DNA from 2 places in the Citrobacter sp. C1 genome. Region 1 is predicted to be linked to the other one. Evidence: riboswitches for the same ligand, from Rfam matches in the RefSeq annotation. Region 1 holds a riboswitch; the other holds the start of a gene.
What was found. Region 1 has a riboswitch for thiamine pyrophosphate ahead of thiC (phosphomethylpyrimidine synthase ThiC). Riboswitches for the same ligand answer to the same signal wherever they lie in the genome.

Region 1 (7,600 bases):
CGATGAGGCAAATTTCCCTGTGCCGGTGAACAGATGTGAATCAAACGTTTTGTCGGCAATACGTAGCATATCAACCCCCTGCAATAACCTGAAAAAGCAGGATCTGGTCGCCTTCCTGCACGATTTGCTGTTCCCACTGCTCGCGCGGCAGGATCTGTTGATTCAGCGCCAGCGCTATCCCCGGCTTGAGCTGATTAAGCTCTGCCAGCAGCGCGCTGATATTTTGCCCCTCGGCACACTGTACTGGCTCATCATTGAATTGGATCTGCATGTTGCCCTCCGCATACCGGACAACCGCGGGCGCGGCGTAACGCCAGGCTACGCCACTGGCTGGTTTTACCATCGAACAGGCGTAATTCACCGCTTAGGGTTTCAATACCGCTGAGAAGTTTGATGGCTTCCAGCGCCTGCAGGGTACCCATGATGCCAACGACCGGACCGACAATGCCTGCGGTACGGCAGTTGCGTTCGGGCTCGATGTCATCCGGCCACAGACAGCGGTAGCAGCCCTGTTCCCACGGCGGCGTCAGCACCATCAATTGGCCACCAAAGCCAACAGCGCTGGCAGTGATAAGCGGTGTATTCAGGGCGACGCAGGCGGTATTGATCGCCTGACGCGTCGCCATATTGTCGGTGCAGTCGAGCACCACGTCAGCGCGCGCCACTGCGTGCCTGAGCGCATCGCCTTTCAGGCGCTGCTGTAGCGCGACCAGTTCGATATCCGGGTTGAGCCGTGTCAGTCGCTGTTGGGCCATCTGGGATTTTGACCGGGCGATATCATCAGTCGTGAACAGGATCTGGCGCTGAAGATTACTCAGATGCACGTCGTCGTCGTCCACCAGCGTCAATGTGCCTACTCCCGCACCCGCCAGATACAGCGCGGCAGGGGAGCCTAATCCGCCCAAGCCAACAATCAGCACGTGGCTGTTGAGCAGTGTCTGCTGGCCCTCTATCGCAATATCACCGAGTAAAATCTGGCGGCTATAGCGCATAAAATCGCGATCATTCATCGCCTGCTCCTGCAATTGAAAGCAGCTGTGACGTGGCGCCTCGCCAGTCAGCGGCCTGCGTGATGGCGCTGACCACCGCAATGCTGCCCACCCCGGTCGCCAGCACAGCCGGTGCCCGCTCGAGGCTGATACCGCCAATGGCGACAGTAGGGTAGTCAGCCAGTCGTTCGATATGCGTGGCGAGTTGTACCAATCCCTGTGGGGCAGATGGCATCTGCTTGGTTTGTGTGGGGAAGACGTGACCCAGTGCGATGTAAGAAGGGCGGGCGGCTAGCGCCACGTCAATCTCCATATCATCGTGGGTGGATACCCCAAGACGTAACCTTGCGGCCTGAATCGCCTTCAGGTCGGTGCTTTCAAGATCTTCCTGGCCCAGATGTACCCCGTAAGCATGGTGTTTAATCGCCAGTCGCCAGTAGTCATTGATAAACAGACGGGCATTGTAGCGACGCCCCAGTTCAATAGCGGCAATCACGTCGGCTTCGACCTCTTCGTCGCGTTTATCTTTGATTCGCAGCTGGATAGTACGTACGCCTGCATCAAGCAGGCGTTCAATCCACGCAATGCTGTCGACCACCGGGTACAGCCCGAGGCGGAAAGGTACCGTTGGGAATTCAGGCTGATACATCAGGCTTCCTCCTTTTTCAGGTAGATATCACCGCCTTTGGCGCGGAAGTTCTCCGACATACCCGCCATCCCCACTTCGATGGTTTGTGCGGCAGCGTAGTCGCGCACTTCCTGGCTGATTTTCATCGAGCAGAATTTCGGCCCGCACATTGAGCAGAAGTGAGCGACTTTGCCGGACTCCTGTGGCAGGGTTTCATCGTGGTAGGCGCGGGCGGTGAATGGGTCGAGCGCCAGATTAAACTGGTCTTCCCAGCGGAATTCGAAGCGCGCTTTTGACATGGCGTTATCGCGGATCTGCGCACCCGGATGCCCTTTAGCTAAATCGGCGGCGTGCGCGGCAATCTTGTAGGTAATCAACCCCTGCTTCACGTCTTCTTTGTTCGGCAGGCCGAGGTGCTCTTTTGGCGTGACGTAGCACAGCATCGCGCAGCCAAACCAGCCAATCATTGCCGCGCCAATACCGGAGGTGAAGTGGTCATAGCCTGGGGCGATATCGGTTGTTAATGGCCCTAAAGTGTAGAACGGCGCTTCGTGGCAGTGCTCCAGCTCTTCGGTCATGTTGCGCTTAATCATCTGCATCGGTACGTGGCCAGGGCCTTCAATCATCACCTGCACGTCATATTCCCAGGCAATTTTGGTCAGCTCGCCCAGCGTATGCAGCTCTGAGAACTGTGCCTCGTCGTTGGCATCCTGAATAGAGCCCGGACGCAGACCATCACCCAGCGAAAGAGAAACGTCATAAGCGGCGCAGATTTCACAGATTTCGCGGAAGTGCTCGAACAGGAAGTTTTCTTTGTGATGGGAGAGGCACCATTTCGCCATGATGGAGCCGCCGCGCGAGACAATCCCGGTCAGGCGTTTAGCGGTCATCGGCACATAGCGCAGCAGCACACCCGCGTGGATAGTGAAATAGTCGACGCCCTGCTCGGCCTGCTCCAGCAGCGTATCGCGGAACGCTTCCCAGGTGAGATCTTCGGCGATCCCGTTGACCTTCTCCAGTGCCTGGTAGATCGGTACGGTGCCGATCGGCACCGGGCTGTTTCGCAGGATCCATTCGCGGGTTTCGTGAATATAGCGACCGGTGGACAGGTCCATCACCGTATCCGCCCCCCAGCGCGTGGACCACACCAGCTTTTCCACTTCTTCTTCGATGGAGGAAGTGACCGCTGAGTTACCGATGTTGGCATTGACCTTCACCAGGAAATTACGTCCGATGATCATCGGCTCTGATTCCGGGTGGTTGATGTTGGCGGGGATGATGGCGCGCCCGGCAGCGACTTCATCACGCACGAATTCCGCCGTGATATTTTCCGGCAGGCTGGCGCCAAAGCTCATGCCTGGATGCTGGTGGCGCAGCACTTCACTGCGAATGCGCTCGCGGCCCATATTTTCGCGGATAGCGATAAACTCCATCTCCGGAGTGACGATGCCCTGGCGCGCGTAGTGCAACTGGGTCACGCAGCGGCCGGTTTTGGCGCGCTTAGGCGTCAGCAAGCCGTTGAAACGCAGCTCGTCCAGGCCATCATCGGCCAGGCGCTCTTTGGTATAGGCGGAGCTACGGTCGTCTAGGTCTTCGCTGTCATTACGTGCGGATATCCACGGCTGGCGCAGTTTTGCCAGACCCTGCTGGACGTTAATCGCCACATCAGGATCGCCATACGGGCCAGAGGTGTCATAAACCGGCACGGCTTCGTTCTCTTCGAACTGTGGGGTATCTTTGCTGCCGCCAATGAGCGTCGGGCTGAGCTGGATTTCACGCATAGGAATACGGATATCTGGCTGTGAACCAGCAATATAGATGCGTTTTGAGTTAGGAAAGGCGGTCCCTTCCAGGGTGTCGATAAAGTGTTGGGCCTGGGCGCGCTGTTCGCGGCGGGATGGTTTAGTAGTGGCAGACATAGCTCATTCCAAAAAAGTAAGGATATGGCTTGTCAGACGACGGATGAAGCAAGAGGGAAGATCGCCCATGGGCGATACAACTGTAGATTTACTCTTGTTCCCTTCGCAGGTATTAGCCTGATCAGGTTCCGCGGATCCCGAATTAACGGTCTCAGCCTTTTCCACTCATGCTGATGTGGAAAATAAGCACTCCGACAAGATAATTCCCCCTCTGGCGAGGAGGAATGGTTGTAAACTACCTGTTACTCGCGCAAATCTCAAGCAGGGCGTTTGATCATTGCGCTGTCGTGTACCGCATCAAGCACCAGCATAATCAACTTATCTTCCAGCATAAACCGGGCCTCCAGCGCCTCGCCGATATCCGACAATGCCTGTTGAAATTCAAGGAAATTATCGTGGTCAATGGCGTTTTCCAGACTGGAATCATAGTCGTCCATAATCTGTTGTGTATTGGCTTCCAGAAGAGGCCAAATTTTTGTGGCTTTTAAAAGCTGCCCGTTCCCTTCCAATTTATGCAGAATACGTTCATAAATACTGAAGTGTCCGGTGGAGAGGTAGTCGACCAGGCTCTGACAAAAATCATCCAGCGCTTTTTCATTGAGCCGCATGTACGATTCTTTGCCAGGCTTAATGCCAACCAGATTGTAGTAAGCCACGAGCAGGTGCTTACGTACATGTAGCCAGCGATCAACCAGTTTATTACTTCCTCCGACGTGTTCCGTCAGGCTTTCCAGCTGGTTTAGCATGATTGACTCCGCAAGGTGGTGTTGAAAAACGGCTCACCGATAAATGTAAAAATAATGTAAACAACATGCCTGTGAAGCAAAGGTTGCGCAAGAGATATGGATCGTATTATTGAAAAATTAGACAGCGGCTGGTGGATCGTCAGTCATGAACAAAAATTGTGGTTGCCTCACGGAGAGCTGCCACATGGTGACGCGGCTGGTTTTGATCTGCTGGGTCAGCGCGGGTTGCCGATAGGCGAGTGGGAAGGTGAAACCGTCTGGCTGGTGCAGCAGCAGCGTCGCCACGATATGGGCTCAGTGCGCCAGATCCTCGATCAGGATGTGGGACTGTTTCAACTGGTCGGACGCGGCGTGCAGTTGGCCGAGTTTTTCCGTTCGCATAAATTCTGCGGTTATTGTGGCCATCCGATGCACCCAAGCAAAACGGAATGGGCAATGCTGTGTAGCCACTGCCGTGAACGTTATTATCCGCAAATTGCCCCCTGCATTATTGTCGCCATCCGTCGTGAAGACTCCCTGCTGCTGGCTCAGCATGTTCGCCACCGCAACGGCGTGCATACCGTGCTGGCCGGTTTTGTTGAAGTGGGGGAGACGTTAGAACAAGCGGTAGCGCGAGAAGTGATGGAAGAAAGCGGCATTAAGGTGAAAAACCTGCGCTACGTTACCTCCCAGCCCTGGCCGTTTCCGCAGTCTTTGATGACCGCGTTTATGGCGGAATATGATAGCGGGGAGATCGTCATCGACCCGAAAGAACTGCTGGAAGCGAACTGGTATCGCTACGATGACTTACCGCTACTTCCCCCGCCGGGTACCGTCGCACGTCGACTGATCGAAGATACTGTGGCGATGTGTCGGGCTGAGTACGAGTAAAGAACGAGTAATGATACACTGACGGCCTGACGCTAAAAGGAAGATAAAAATGACCGAACTGAAGAACGATCGTTACCTGCGTGCGCTGCTGCGCCAGCCTGTTGATGTTACTCCGGTATGGATGATGCGCCAGGCGGGCCGCTATTTGCCGGAGTACAAAGCCACTCGTGCGCAAGCGGGCGATTTCATGGCGCTGTGCAAAAACGCCGAGCTGGCCTGCGAAGTGACGCTACAACCGCTGCGCAGGTATAAACTTGATGCGGCGATCCTCTTTTCGGACATTTTGACCATCCCGGATGCGATGGGACTTGGGCTGTACTTTGAAGCTGGCGAAGGCCCACGCTTTACCTCTCCCATCACCTGTAAGGCCGATGTGGATAAGCTGCCGATCCCGGACCCGGAAGGCGAACTGGGCTACGTGATGAACGCGGTACGCACTATTCGCCGCGAACTGAAGGGTGACGTGCCGCTGATTGGTTTCTCTGGCAGTCCGTGGACGTTGGCGACTTACATGGTGGAAGGCGGCAGCAGCAAAGCCTTCACCGTGATTAAAAAGATGATGTACGCCGATCCAACGTCGCTGCATCTGCTGCTCGATAAGCTGGCGAAAAGCGTCACGCTATACCTGAATGCGCAGATCAAAGCCGGCGCGCAGTCGGTGATGATTTTCGATACCTGGGGCGGCGTGCTGACTGGTCGCGACTATCAGCAGTTCTCTCTCTATTACATGCACAAAATTGTCGATGGTCTGCTGCGTGAAAACGACGGCCGCCGCGTGCCGGTCACCTTGTTCACTAAAGGCGGCGGACAGTGGCTGGAAGCGATGGCGGAAACTGGATGTGATGCGCTGGGTCTCGACTGGACGACAGATATTGCCGATGCGCGTCGTCGTGTCGGTCATAAAGTGGCGTTACAGGGCAATATGGACCCGTCCATGCTCTACGCACCGGCACCGCGTATCGAAGAAGAAGTCGCCACGATACTGGCGGGCTTCGGTCAAGGGGAAGGCCACGTCTTTAACCTGGGTCACGGTATCCACCAGGATGTGCCGCCGGAACATGCCGGGGTGTTTGTGGAGGCGGTACATCGCTTGTCTGAGCAGTACCACCGCTAAGGAGTCACGATGGATCTTGCGTCGCTACGCGCCCAACAGCTTGAACTGGCCTCTGCGGTGATCCGTGAAGATCGCTTTAAAAGCGATCCGCCGGATCTGATCGCTGGGGCAGATGTCGGGTTTGAGCAGGGCGGAGAGGTGACGCGAGCCGCCATCGTGCTACTGAAGTATCCTTCTCTTGAGCTGGTTGAATATAAGGTGGCGCGTATCGCCACCACCATGCCGTATATCCCCGGTTTTCTCTCTTTTCGCGAATATCCTGCGCTGCTGGCTGCCTGGGAACAATTATCGCAGAAGCCTGACTTAGTGTTCGTTGATGGTCACGGTATTTCCCACCCGCGTCGTCTTGGCGTTGCCAGCCATTTTGGTCTGCTGGTGGATGTCCCGACGATTGGCGTGGCGAAAAAACGGCTGTGCGGCAAGTTTGACCCCTTATCTGCTGAACCCGGGGCGCTAGCGCCACTGTTGGATAAAGGCGAGCAGCTGGCGTGGGTCTGGCGCAGCAAAGCACGCTGTAATCCACTGTTTATCTCTACCGGACATCGCGTGGGCATGGATAGCGCGCTGGCGTGGGTGCAGCGTTGTATGAACGGCTATCGCCTGCCGGAACCGACACGCTGGGCGGATGCGGTGGCATCGGAACGCCCTGCTTTTACGCGGCTTGCAGCAAAAACGCCCCATATCGGGTAAACTGCGACTAATTTCCGTATTCGAGAACTCATCATGTTACAAAACCCGATTCATCTGCGTCTGGAGAAGCTGGAAAGCTGGCAGCACGTCACCTTTATGGCCTGTCTGTGTGAGCGCATGTACCCAAACTACGCCATGTTCTGCAAGCAAACGGAGTTTGGAGATGGGCAGATTTACCGCCGAATCCTGGATTTAGTCTGGGAAGTGCTGACCGTCAAGGATGCGAAAATCAATTTTGACAGCCAGCTGGAGAAGTTTGAAGAGGCTATTCCGTCCGCAGACGACTACGATCTGTACGGCGTTTATCCGGCGATTGACGCCTGTGTTGCCCTGAGCGAAGTCATGCATTCTCGTCTGAGCGGTGAAACCCTGGAACACGCGATTGAAGTCAGTAAGGCTTCGATTACCAGCGTCGCGATGCTGGAAATGACGCAAGCGGGTCGCGAAATGACCGATGAAGAGCTGAAAGAGAACCCTGCCGTTGAGCAAGAATGGGATATTCAGTGGGAAATATTCCGACTTTTAGCCGATTGCGAAGAACGCGATCTTGAGCTGATAAAAGGGCTGCGTGCAGACCTGCGCGAGGCTGGCGAGAGCAATATTGGTATAATTTTTCAGCAATGACACCACAAAACGTGATTTAA
Region 2 (7,600 bases), 510 kb from region 1:
AGGTAAAGTACTTTAAATAGAACTGACGCATAGATGACCCCTTCGTTGTCTCATCGCTTCATCGGAATTCATTATTGGCTTAATATGGGGATAATAAAATTGCTGAGTTTTCCGTGGGAGTTCCCCTTTTATGTCTTCTGGTCGTTTGCAACAACAGTTTATCCGCCTGTGGCAATGCTGCGACGGCAAAACGCAAGACACCACGCTGAACGAGTTGGCAGAGTTACTCAGTTGCTCGCGCCGCCATATGCGCACCCTGCTCAACACCATGCAGGAACGCGGCTGGCTAACGTGGGAAGCCGAGGTCGGTCGCGGCAAACGTTCACGCCTGACCTTTCTCTACACCGGGCTGGCGCTCCAGCAGCAGCGGGCGGAAGACCTGCTGGAACAGGATCGCATTGATCAACTGGTGCAACTGGTCGGCGATAAAACAGCCGTGCGACAAATGCTGGTTTCCCATCTGGGCCGCAGCTTTCGCCAGGGGCGGCACATCATGCGCGTCCTTTACTATCGCCCGATGCGCAATCTGCTCCCCGGTACGGCGCTACGCCGTTCCGAAACCCATATCGCCAGGCAAATCTTCAGCGCCTTAACCCGCGTAAATGAGGAAAATGGGGAACTGGAAGCCGACATTGCCCACCACTGGCAACAAATTTCGCCGCTGCACTGGCGGTTCTTCCTGCGTCCTGGGATCCATTTTCATCATGGTCGCGAGCTGGAAATGGAGGATGTGATCGCCTCACTGAGGCGGATCAACAGCCTGCCGCTGTACTCGCACATTACGCAAATTGCCTCCCCCACGGCCTGGACGCTGGATATCCATCTGGCGCAACCTGATCGCTGGCTGCCGTGGCTACTGGGACAGGTCCCCGCCATGATCCTGCCGCGCGAATGGGAAACGCTGAATAACTTTTCCAGCCACCCGATTGGCACCGGTCCCTATGCGGTCGTCCGCAATACGAGTAACCAGCTAAAAATTCACGCTTTTGATGATTACTTTGGTTACCGGGCGCTGATTGACGAAGTGAACGTGTGGGTGTTACCGGACATCGCCGAAGAGCCTGGCGGCGGACTCACGCTCAAAGGCCCGACGGAAGATGAAAAGGCTATCGAAAGCCGGCTGGAGGAAGGGTGTTATTACATACTGTTTGATTCCCGCGCCCATCGCGGAGCCAATCAGGAGGTGCGCGAATGGGTAAGCCGCATACTCTCGCCGACGAATTTAATTTTTCAGGCTGACGAGCAGTATCAGCGACACTGGTTTCCCGCGTACGGATTACTACCTCGCTGGCATCACGCCAGGCCAGGACTCGGTGAAAAACCGGCGGGACTGGAAACGCTGACGCTCACCTACTATCGCGATCATATCGAGCATCGGGTGATTGCGCAGATCATGAAAACGTTACTGGCGGAGCATCAGGTACAGCTGAATATTCAGGAGATCGACTACGATCAATGGCACGCAGGTGAGACCGTCAGCGATATCTGGCTCAACAGCGCCAACTTTACCTTACCGCTGGACTTCTCGCTGTTCGCCCATTTGTGCGAAGTCCCGCTGCTGCAAAACTGTCTTTCTCTGGACTGGGAAAGCGACGCCGCCCGCTGGCGCACTGGCGAGATGAGCCTCGCAGCATGGTGTCAGCAACTGCTTGCCAGTAAAGCCATTGTACCGCTGATCCATCACTGGCTGATCATTCAGGGGCAGCGCAGTATGCGTGGGTTACGCATGAATACGCTTGGCTGGTTTGATTTTAAATCAGCATGGTTTGCACCACCGGATCCTTAACGCCTTGTTCAGTAGGCGTAATCGGTGAAGACAGTTTGAACACGGACAGCGCGGAAAAACCGGAGCGTACACGTAGTACGTGAGGATTTTGAGCACTGCCCAGGTTCAAACTGGCAAACAAGATAGCCTAATGGACAAGGCTCTTGATTGCCGCATAGCAACAAAATCATTACACTAACGCCGTTCTCAACGGGGTGCCAATAAAAAACATACACAAAATCATTCATGATGCATCAAGGCGGCAAGCAAACGCAGCCAACGCAGCCAACGCAGCCAACGCAGAGGCAGCGTGAAGGATGAAGTGTATGAGGCTGAGAGATACCCGTCGAACCTGATCCGGATAATGCCGGCGAAGGGATTTGAGGCTGTAGCTCAAGTCCTTTGCCACCTAACTCGTCATACTTCAAGCTGCAGATGCGTTGGCTTTCCTCGCTCACCCCAGTCACGTACTACCTGTACGCTCCCGGGGATGCGCTACGTCGCCGCCTTCCTGCAACTCGAATTATTAAGAGTTTTACTTTATGAGGTGCAAAGTGTTTAAAAAATGTCTTCCGCTTTTACTGCTGTGCGCAGCGCCTGCCTTCGCCAAACCCGTTCTGACCGTCTATACCTACGACTCGTTCGCCGCCGACTGGGGCCCCGGTCCAACCATCAAAAAAGCCTTTGAAGCCGACTGCAACTGCGAACTAAAGCTGGTGGCGCTGGAAGATGGCGTCTCGCTGCTTAACCGCCTGCGTATGGAAGGAAAAAACAGTAAAGCCGACGTCGTGCTCGGACTGGATAACAACCTGCTCGACGCGGCAATGCAGACCAAACTGTTTGCCAAAAGCGGCGTGGCGAGCGATGCCATCAACGTCCCTGGCGGCTGGAAAAACGACACCTTTGTACCGTTTGATTACGGTTATTTCGCCTTTGTGTATGACAAAAACAAGCTGAAAAACCCACCGAAGAGCCTGAAAGAACTGGTCGAAAGCGACCAGAAATGGCGCGTAATTTATCAGGACCCACGCACCAGCACGCCGGGTCTGGGACTGCTGCTGTGGATGCAGAAAGTGTACGGCGATAAAGCGCCGGAAGCCTGGCAGAAACTGGCGGCTAAAACCGTCACCGTCACCAAGGGCTGGAGTGAAGCCTACGGTTTGTTCCTGAAAGGTGAAAGCGATCTGGTGCTGAGCTATACCACCTCTCCGGCGTATCACATCATCGAAGAGAAGAAAGATAACTACGCCGCCGCCAATTTTAGCGAGGGACACTATTTGCAGGTGGAGGTCGCCGCACGTACCGCCGCCAGCAAACAGCCCGAACTGGCGGAAAAATTCCTGACATTTATGGTTTCTCCGGCGTTCCAGAACGCGATCCCCACTGGCAACTGGATGTATCCGGTAACCCAGGTCACGCTTCCTCCTGGCATTGCACAACTGGAAAAACCGTCCACCGCGCTGGAATTCACCCCACAACAGGTAGCAACTCAACGTCAGACATGGATTAACGCATGGCAACGCGCCGTCAGCCGTTAATTCCCGGCTGGCTGCTCCCAGGGCTTTCGGCCGCTACGTTGATAGTGGCCGTCGCCCTGGCGGCGTTTCTGGCGCTGTGGCTGAACGCCCCTCAGGGAGACTGGTTCACGCTGTGGCAGGACAGCTACCTGTGGCACGTGGTGCGTTTTTCCTTCTGGCAGGCATTTTTATCCGCTGCGCTGTCGGTGATCCCGGCAATCTTCCTCGCCCGGGCGCTTTATCGTCGCCGTTTCCCTGGGCGTATAGCGCTGCTGCGCCTGTGCGCAATGACGCTGATCCTGCCGGTGCTGGTCGCCGTCTTTGGCATCCTTAGCGTCTACGGTCGTCAGGGCTGGCTGGCCTCACTTTGGCAGGCTCTCGGCCTGGAGTGGACGTTTTCACCGTACGGTCTGCAGGGCATTCTGCTGGCACACGTCTTTTTCAACCTGCCGATGGCCAGCCGTTTACTGCTGCAGTCGCTGGAGAATATTCCCGGCGAACAGCGGCAGCTCGCCGCGCAGCTAGGTATGCGCGGCTGGCATTTCTTCCGCTTCGTTGAATGGCCGTGGCTGCGCCGCCAGATCCCTCCGGTAGCGGCGCTCATCTTTATGCTGTGCTTCGCCAGTTTTGCTACCGTGCTGTCGCTCGGCGGCGGGCCACAGGCGACCACCATCGAGCTGGCTATCTATCAGGCGCTGAGCTTCGACTACGATCCCGTGCGCGCCGCCATGCTGGCACTGATCCAGATGATTTGCTGCTTAGGACTGGTGCTGCTCAGCCAGCGCATGAGTCGAGCGATAGCCCCCGGCACCACGCTGGTACAAGGCTGGCGCGATCCCGACGACCGCCTGCACAGCCGAGTGACCGACACCCTGCTGATTATTCTGGCGCTGCTGCTGTTACTCCCGCCGCTGCTGGCGGTGATTGTCGATGGTGTTAACCGTCATATTCTGGACGTTCTCGCGCAGCCTGTATTGTGGCAAGCCCTGTGGACTTCGCTGCGTATTGCGCTGGCGGCAGGCCTGCTGTGCGTCATTCTCACCATGATGCTGTTGTGGAGCAGCCGCGAGCTGCGGGCACGGCAGCAAGTTTTAGCCGGTCAGGCGCTGGAACTGAGCGGCATGCTGATCCTCGCAATGCCGGGCATCGTGCTGGCAACCGGGTTCTTCCTGCTGCTCAATAACAGTATTGGACTGCCGGACTCTGCCGACGGCATTGTGATTTTTACCAATGCACTAATGGCTATCCCTTATGCGCTGAAAGTGCTGGAAAACCCGATGCGTGACGTGACGGCGCGCTACAGCATGTTGTGCCAGTCTTTAGGCATTGAAGGATGGTCGCGGTTGAAAGTGATTGAGCTGCGTGCGTTGAAACGCCCGCTGGCGCAAGCCATGGCCTTCGCCTGCGTCCTGTCGATTGGCGATTTTGGCGTGGTAGCCCTGTTTGGCAACGAGGACTTCCGCACGCTACCGTTTTACCTCTATCAGCAGATTGGCTCCTATCGCAGTCAGGATGGTGCAGTCACCGCATTATTGCTGCTGATCCTGTGCTTTACGCTGTTTACTGTTATTGAGAAATTACCGGGTCGACATGTTAAAACTGATTGATATCACATGGCTGTATCACCATTTACCCATGCGCTTTACGCTGTCGGTCGCGCGCGGTGAACAGATCGCCGTGCTGGGACCCAGCGGCGCCGGGAAAAGTACGCTATTAAACCTGATTGCCGGTTTTCTGGCACCAGCCAGCGGCACAATGATGATTGGTGGTGAGGATCACACCCGCACGCCGCCTTCTCGCCGCCCTGTCTCCATGCTGTTTCAGGAAAACAATCTGTTCAGCCACCTGAGTGTGCAACAGAATATCGCCCTCGGCCTTAACCCTGGGTTGAAACTGAACGCGCAGCAGCAGGAGAAAATGCGCCACATTGCTCAACAAATGGGACTCGACATGTTGCTGGAAAGGCTTCCTGGCGAGCTTTCTGGCGGGCAACGCCAGCGTGTAGCCCTGGCGCGCTGCCTGGTGCGGGAGCAGCCCGTGTTGCTGCTTGATGAACCGTTCTCCGCACTCGACCCCGCCCTGCGTCAGGAAATGCTCACACTGGTGGCCGACGTGTGTCGTGAGAAGCAGCTGACGATGCTGATGGTATCCCACAGCGTAGAAGACGCCGCGCGCATTGCGCCACGTTCAATCGTAGTCGCCGACGGGCGCATTGCGTGGCAAGGTAAAACAGATGAGCTGTTGAGCGGTCACGCCAGCGCCTCGGCGCTGTTGGGTATTAAAGCATAGTGGCGCAATTTGCGGCCCGTAGGCCGGATTAGCGCCAGCGCCATCCGGCAAAATCAGCCCTAATAGCCCACCACTTTGCGCAGGATATCGATATACACCGGCATCAGCGGATGGCGGATCAGTGCGACCAGCGCCACCACGCCGATCCCGAGAACAAGCGGCGCCAGATACAGCAGTCGACCTCGCGGCAAATAAACGGTTAAGCGATCAACAGCCGCTTTGCCGCTACGCCATAGCCGCCAGCACAGCCATCCCCCGACCCACAGCAATAGTGCGGTCGCCAGCAATAGCCATTTGAAATCGCCGCTCTGTACATCTGAGGGAATATCAATTGCCGCGCCCGCCAGGATACCCGGCAGAAAATAAAACGGCGGCCACAGTACACAGCCAATGATATTAGGCACAATAAATTTGGCGACAGGCAGATCAAGCATCCCCGCCACCATTGGCACCAGCGGACGCGTCGGACCAACAAAACGACCTACCAGAATAGTAAACATGCTGTGCTGATGAAGCGCATGTTCAGTTTTATCCAGTAACGCCTTGTTCTTTTTCATAAAAGACCAGCGATGCAGCGGCTTTTTAAAACGCCAGCCCAGCCAGAAGGAGATCCAGTCACCCATCAGGCAGCCGACAATGCCCGCAAGCCAGGCATGCCAGAAGTTCAGTTCACCGCTACCAATCAGCGCACCCAGTCCGGCCATCAGCACGGTACCGGGTAAAATTAAGCCCACCAGCGCCAGCGACTCCAGAAAAGCCACCAGCAGTACGGCTATCAAAGAGTATACGGCGGACTGGAGAATAAAATGTTCCAGCAATGCTTGCATAATGTGTCCGTCAGATTTACGAAGCAAGGATTCTGATAACCCTTCTCAACTTCGTCAAGCCATCATTCGTATGAATAGTTTGCGAGATATGACAACTTTTCGGACACATCATTCACTTTTTATTCACAGCCAGCGCGAAACTCGCTCGGGCTGGCGCCGGTACATTTTTTGAAAACGCGGGAGAAATAGAGCTGATCGTCAAACCCGACGTTGCGCCCGACGGTGGCGATCGGCATGCGCGTGGTGCTCAACAGGAGCTTCGCCTGGCTGATTCGCTGATCCTCACGCCAGCTGAGTACGCTGATGCCGAGCTGCTGGCGGAACAGGTGCGACAAACGAGACGGCGACAGGCAGACATGCTGCGCGACGCTGGCAATATCAAAATTGCTGTCCGCCAGGTGATCGCTGATGTACTGACAGGCATCACGCACGCGGTTATCCATGGGGGGATGCAGAGATTCATTAATTGCTTCCATACGTCTGAGCAGCAGTTGTTCCAGCAAATTGATCGCCAACAGCTCAGAGTAACGACCCTCCCGCTGCCCGGCGCTGATTATCTGGCCGAACAGTTCGTTGAAGTGTGGCTGATGCGCTTCATCCGGGCGGAAAAAACCAGTCTGTGCAAAAATCGCCGGCCAGGTAAGCCACTCCTGCCAGTAGGCGCGAGGTCGAAAGTAGACCCACTGGTGGTACCATTCACTGGCATCGGGATGGCGGCCGTAATGGTGAACTTCACCCGGCGGAAACAGCAAAATATCGCCCGGTCGGCAAACAAACTGCTTACCTTGATTGTTGATGACCCCTTCCCCGCGAATGGTCAGGTTCAGGATATAGCCCTTCATTCCCAGCGGTCTGTCAATAAAAAAATCCAGGTACCCGTTCGCCTCAATAGGGGTTAATCCCGCCACTAAATGCGCGTTAAACGAGTAGCCCGGCAACAGGGGATCGTTTTGCGGTTCAGCCATAATTTCAATACTCCCGGTGTTCTGATAAGAAACAAATCGTCCATATTATGCAAGATATCGTCACCGTCGCCCCTCTAGACCGTTATGGTTTCAGTGATGGACCATCAACCCCGCATGCGAAAAGCATTTTGTAAAAAACATGTCCTGCGCCAACGATAAAAACGGCTAACAAAAGTGTCTATAACTACGGCAGAAATGTCCACATTGAATATTTGCACGGCGTCACACTTTGTGATG

Region 2: linked by a shared signal. The riboswitch ahead of thiB (thiamine ABC transporter substrate binding subunit) and the one ahead of thiC (phosphomethylpyrimidine synthase ThiC) in region 1 are both predicted to bind thiamine pyrophosphate.

What each region holds. Positions count from the first base shown of each region.
Region 1 covers NZ_CP115035.1:4,741,320-4,748,919, reverse strand. The annotation lists gene thiG (thiazole synthase) at 1-69, opposite strand, end outside; gene thiS (sulfur carrier protein ThiS) at 71-271, opposite strand; gene IB214_RS22710 (HesA/MoeB/ThiF family protein) at 252-1,010, opposite strand; gene thiE (thiamine phosphate synthase) at 1,003-1,638, opposite strand; gene thiC (phosphomethylpyrimidine synthase ThiC) at 1,638-3,536, opposite strand; TPP riboswitch at 3,618-3,740, opposite strand; gene rsd (sigma D regulator) at 3,794-4,282, opposite strand; gene nudC (NAD(+) diphosphatase) at 4,379-5,152, shown strand; gene hemE (uroporphyrinogen decarboxylase) at 5,202-6,266, shown strand; gene nfi (deoxyribonuclease V) at 6,276-6,956, shown strand; gene IB214_RS22675 (YjaG family protein) at 6,990-7,580, shown strand.
Region 2 covers NZ_CP115035.1:4,234,489-4,242,088, forward strand. The annotation lists gene sgrT (glucose uptake inhibitor SgrT) at 1-31, opposite strand, end outside; gene sgrR (HTH-type transcriptional regulator SgrR) at 131-1,786, shown strand; TPP riboswitch at 1,967-2,162, shown strand; gene thiB (thiamine ABC transporter substrate binding subunit) at 2,320-3,303, shown strand; gene thiP (thiamine/thiamine pyrophosphate ABC transporter permease ThiP) at 3,279-4,889, shown strand; gene thiQ (thiamine ABC transporter ATP-binding protein ThiQ) at 4,873-5,571, shown strand; gene IB214_RS20360 (DedA family protein) at 5,631-6,398, opposite strand; gene araC (arabinose operon transcriptional regulator AraC) at 6,518-7,363, opposite strand.